2 regions of the Rhodococcus sp. NPDC057297 genome follow, and region 2 is predicted to be linked to the other one. Evidence: predicted binding sites of a transcription regulator. Region 2 holds the regulator's gene; the other holds the start of a gene.

Region 1 (2,461 bases), on a different contig from region 2:
GTGGGCGTGGTGGCGTCGAGCGTCGTCATCGCGTAGCTCCTCCGCGCGGCGGTGCGGTGATCTCGGCAACCCGCTTGCGAATCTTCTGGATCGGCGTCAGGGGAATGGTCCGCACCGCGCCTTTGGCGTAGTGCCGTTCGACGTAGAACTGCACTACGGACAGAACCGAGGTCAAGATGATGTACCAGACCGTCGCGACCATGAGCAGCGGAACGACGCGGCCGTTACGGCCGTAGATGACCTGCACCTGATAGAACAGCTCGGCGATCGCCATGACGGACACGATCGAGGTCCCCTTGAAGAGGCTGATCACCTCGTTGGCGGCATTCGGCAGGATGCCCCGCATCGCCTGTGGCAGAACGATCTTGAAGAACTCGCGCCGCTTCGGAATACCCAGCGCGGCAGCGGCTTCGAGTTGACCCTGGTCCACCGAGATGATGCCGGCACGGACGATCTCGGCCGAGTACGCAGCCTGATGAAGAGCAAGACCGATGATCGCGGCCGTCGATCCACTGATGACGTTGTTGACGTTGAACTCGAAGAACGCAGGACCGAAGGGAATTCCGAGCGTCAATGTCTGATACAGGTACGCGATGTTGAACCAGAACAGAAGCTGCACGATCAGCGGAATGGACCTGAACGCCCAGATGTAGAACCACGAAATGACCTGCAGAACAGGGTTGTTGGACAACCGAGCGACAGCAAGACCGATACCGATCGCGAACCCGATCAGCGTGCCCCAGAACGTCAGCTGAATCGTCAACCACAGCGCGGACATGACCGACGCCGCCGTGAAGTACTGAGCGAACGTCGTCCAATCCCAGCCCGGGTTGGTGGCCAGACCGTGGACGAACTGCGCCACGAGTACGAGAACCACCACGCTGACGATCCAGCGCCACGGGTGCCATTTCTTGGCGACGATCAGATCTTCGTCGTCGACGGTCGGTTCTGCGGCGGCGGGCCGCGCGTCCAATTGAGTCACCGGATCCACCGGGTGTGAGCATGCATGATCGAAACCTTTGCCGAGGTAAGTAGAGCGAGGGGTGGTGCGATGCGGGTAGCGCGCTAGCTACAGCAGTACGTCGCGATACGGCACAGGTCGACGTGCAGACGACGCCACTCGGTCCGGTACAGCGGTGCGCTGTTCATGTGTCCTCCATCGGTCCTGGCGGTAGCACCCACACCTGCCGGAGGCAGGGGGCTGCTGCGACGTCGTAGAGCCAAGACGGGAGTGGAGCCTGCGGAACGACCAATGGCCCAGTCTCGGTCGCTCTGGATGGTGACAGGAATGTATGCGCTCGACAGTGCAACCGTCAAGTCAGTACAACCCATTTATGTAGCGGCGCTTGATGTTCGGGTTCGAATCACCCTGATTACAAATCTTGCATCCAGGAAGACGGATTGTTCGGAGTGTATTGCAATCGAACAAATGTTCGAGTACATTCGAAGCCATGGGGAAGCCGGGGGGCATCGAAGAGCGGGTACGGAGTGAGGCCGACGCGTCTGCGGCGGATATTCTCGATGGCCTTGCGGAGTCACGCAGGGCAGAAAACCGAGCTTCGGCCGAACTGATCCGCACCCTGTACGCACTCGGAGAGTTCAGGCTGGCCACCGAGGCGGACATCCACAGCCAGGGCGGCGAAGCGGACGTGACACTCGCGCAGCGAGCCGTCGAATGCGAGGCCTCGGTGGCTCTTGCACTGTCGCGCACAGCGACTCGCGAGAGACTGATCGTGGGCAGGGAATTGGAGGAGCGACTCCCGGCCATCCTCGACGCATTCAGAGTGGGCGACATCGACTATCAGCGGGTTCGCACCGTCGCGCTCGTGCTGTCGAAAGCGAGCGACAACACCGTCCGCGGGATCGAAGCAGATGTTCTGGCCTCCGCACTTCGGTGCAGTATCCGTCGATTGCGCGAGCGCATCTGGGCGCACTGGTTCGACTACAACGAGGCGGAAGCACTGGCGGCACGCAAGGCAGCAGAATCGGAAGAACGATGCGCGTCGATCAAGCACGGCGCCGACGGAATGGCCACTCTGTTCGCGAAGATGACCGCTCTCGAAGGCGTGGAATGCAATTCGGTTCTCGACGAGATCGCAGGCACGGTCTGCGCGCACGACCCGCGTTCCACGAGACAGCTGCGCGGACATGCTCTGGTTGCCTTGATCCACCGAGAGGAGGCCATCGCGTGCCTGTGCGGCAGGGAGGATTGCCCTGTCCGCGGATCGGGCGACCTCGGTCGGAGGCGTCGCCCACACCTCCTGCAGATACTGATCAGCGCGGAAACACTGCTCGGTTTGGCCAGCGAACCCGCGACCCTCGGTGACGGTACCGTACTGGACCCCGACACGGCACGCCTCATCGCAGGCGACGCCCGCTGGCAGATACTTCTCACCGAATTCCTCGACGCCGCCAAGGCACAGAAAGCTGCTGCCGACGACAGTTCAGGTGACACGACACC
Region 2 (2,461 bases):
GCGACGATGCGCGAAGGTTTGCCATTCCGACGAGCGCCAACAGCACCACAGCGGTCCCCACCACTCCCGCCACCGCACCGAGCACGGTGATGCGCTGGCTACGATGCGCCTGATCTGCGCACCCGTCGGCCCGCCGGTCGTGCTGGCCGCCGCGGACCGCGGACACGCCGACATGACGGCGACGCTGCATCGTCGCACGACGCTGCGACTCTGTCTGACGGGTACGGACAGCACGGCGAGTCTGCTGGTGCTGCTCCGTACGGACGGGCCGCTCGGTAGTGATGCTCATCGGAACCTCCGGTGTCGAACGAGACGTGGATTCGAACGCTATTCGATCAGGCGTTCGATGAACGCTTGTTCGAAAGTTCTATCACGCACCTCCGACAAAGTCAGTAGAAAACGCGACACGGATCGAACAGATGTTTGATCCAACAGCGATAACGGGCTAAGTTCGTGTCAGAAACCACACGTCACATCCATCCCACGCGTTCTGGTCTTCGAGCACGTTCGAGTTCCGGCACACGCACGCATCACGCAGGAGGACGCACGAATGAAAGACGAGACCTCTAGCGGGTCGAACGGCACGGGGTCGAACGGAAAGGCTGCCGGGAAGCCCGCTGTGACGAAAACTGCGGCAGCGAAAACTACGGCGACCAAAAGTACGGCCGGCAAGGCTGCTGCGGGCAAGCCTGCTGCCGTGCCGACCGCGAAGGCGTTCGAGGGCGAGGGAACGGACATCAACGCCGGACTCACCGAGCGTCAGCGCAAGGTGCTCGAGGTGATCCGGGCGTCGGTCACCGAGCGGGGCTATCCACCGAGCATCCGCGAGATCGGCGATGCCGTCGGGCTCACGTCCACATCGTCAGTGGCACACCAGCTGCGCACGCTCGAGCGCAAGGGCTTCCTCCGCCGCGACGCCAACCGTCCTCGGGCCGTCGACGTGCGGGGGCTCGACGAGGTGCAAGCGGATCACGCGGCCGCCGTCGCCGACGGTTCCGCTCCGTCCGAGGACCAGTTGCCGACGCCGACTTTCGTGCCGGTTCTCGGTCGAATCGCCGCGGGCGGACCGATCCTCGCCGAGGAAGCCGTCGAGGACGTGTTCCCACTCCCCCGCGAACTGGTGGGTCAGGGGTCGCTGTTCCTGCTGAAAGTCGTCGGCGAATCCATGATCGATGCAGCAATCTGCGACGGAGACTGGGTTGTCGTGCGTCAGCAGAGCGTCGCCGACAACGGCGACATCGTCGCGGCCATGATCGAGGGCGAAGCAACCGTCAAGACGTTCAAGCGAACCAAGGGTGATGTCTGGTTGATGCCGCACAACCCCTTGTTCGAGCCCATTCCCGGCAACGACGCAGCAATCCTGGGCAAGGTCGTCACCGTGATGCGCAAGCTCTGAGCGCGCTCGTATCACCACCTCCCCCGTACCCCCCGTACCGACACGGAGCGAACGTGACGTTCGGTCACTTGAAGTGACCGAACGTCACGTTCGCTCCGTTCGGGGGGTGCGGCGGCGCGCGCTCGGGGTTACGACGAGGTCAGAGGTCCAGTCCTCGGCCGATGATCTCCTTCATGATCTCCGTGGTGCCGCCGTAGATGGTCTGCACGCGCGAATCCATGTAGGCCTTGGCGATCGGGTATTCCTTCATGTACCCGTAACCGCCGTGCAGCTGTAGGCATCTGTCGATCAACTTGACCTGGTTCTCGGTTGTCCACCACTTCGCCATGGCAGCTTCCTGCACGGTGAGCGTGCCGGCGTTGAGAAGTTCGATGAACTTGTCGACCATGATGCGTGTCGCGGTCGTTTCCGTGGCCAGTTCGGCGAGCACGAAACGCGTGTTCTGGAACTTGCCGATGGACTTGCCGAACGCCTTGCGGTCCCGGCAGTACTGGATGGTCATGTCCAGCGCGGATTCCATGGCTGCGGCTGCGACGACAGCGATCGAGAGCCGTTCCTGCGGCAGATTCTGCATCAGGTAGATGAAGCCCATTCCCTCCTCACCGAGGAGGTTGGCTGCGGGGATTCGAACGTCGGTGAAACTGAGCTCCGCGGTGTCCTGGGCTTTCATGCCGATCTTGTCGAGGTTGCGTCCGCGCTCGAAGCCCGGCATGTCGCGTTCGACGACCAGCAAGCTGAAGCCCTGCGCACCCTTCTCCGGGTCAGTACACGCGACGACGATGACGAGGTCGGCGTTGATCCCGTTGGTGATGAAGGTCTTGGATCCGTTCAGGACCCACTCGTCGCCGTCGCGAACCGCGCGGGTCTTGATTCCCTGCAGATCACTGCCGGTACCGGGCTCGGTCATGGCGATCGCGGTGATGAGTTCGCCCGAGCAGAACCCGGGGAGCCAGCGCTGTTTCTGTTCGTCGTTCGTGAGCTCGATCAGGTAGGGAGCAACGACGTCGTTGTGGAGAGTGAACCCGATACCGCTGTATCCGCCGCGGGTGGTTTCCTCGGTGACGA

What was found. Region 2 encodes LexA, which represses DNA repair genes until DNA is damaged. Its sites were predicted from a motif close to CGAACANNTGTTCG; they were not measured.
Region 1: the regulator LexA is predicted to act here: its motif matches at 1,423-1,436, upstream of ACFULT_RS12140 (DUF222 domain-containing protein).

Annotation. Positions count from the first base shown of each region.
Region 1 is NZ_JBHUZE010000003.1:453,075-455,535, reverse strand. It holds gene ACFULT_RS12150 (amino acid ABC transporter ATP-binding protein) at 1-29, opposite strand, end outside; gene ACFULT_RS12145 (amino acid ABC transporter permease) at 26-991, opposite strand; gene ACFULT_RS12140 (DUF222 domain-containing protein) at 1,452-2,461, shown strand, end outside.
Region 2 is NZ_JBHUZE010000004.1:273,021-275,481, reverse strand. It holds gene ACFULT_RS14730 (hypothetical protein) at 1-289, opposite strand, end outside; gene lexA (transcriptional repressor LexA) at 698-1,396, shown strand; gene ACFULT_RS14720 (acyl-CoA dehydrogenase family protein) at 1,536-2,461, opposite strand, start outside.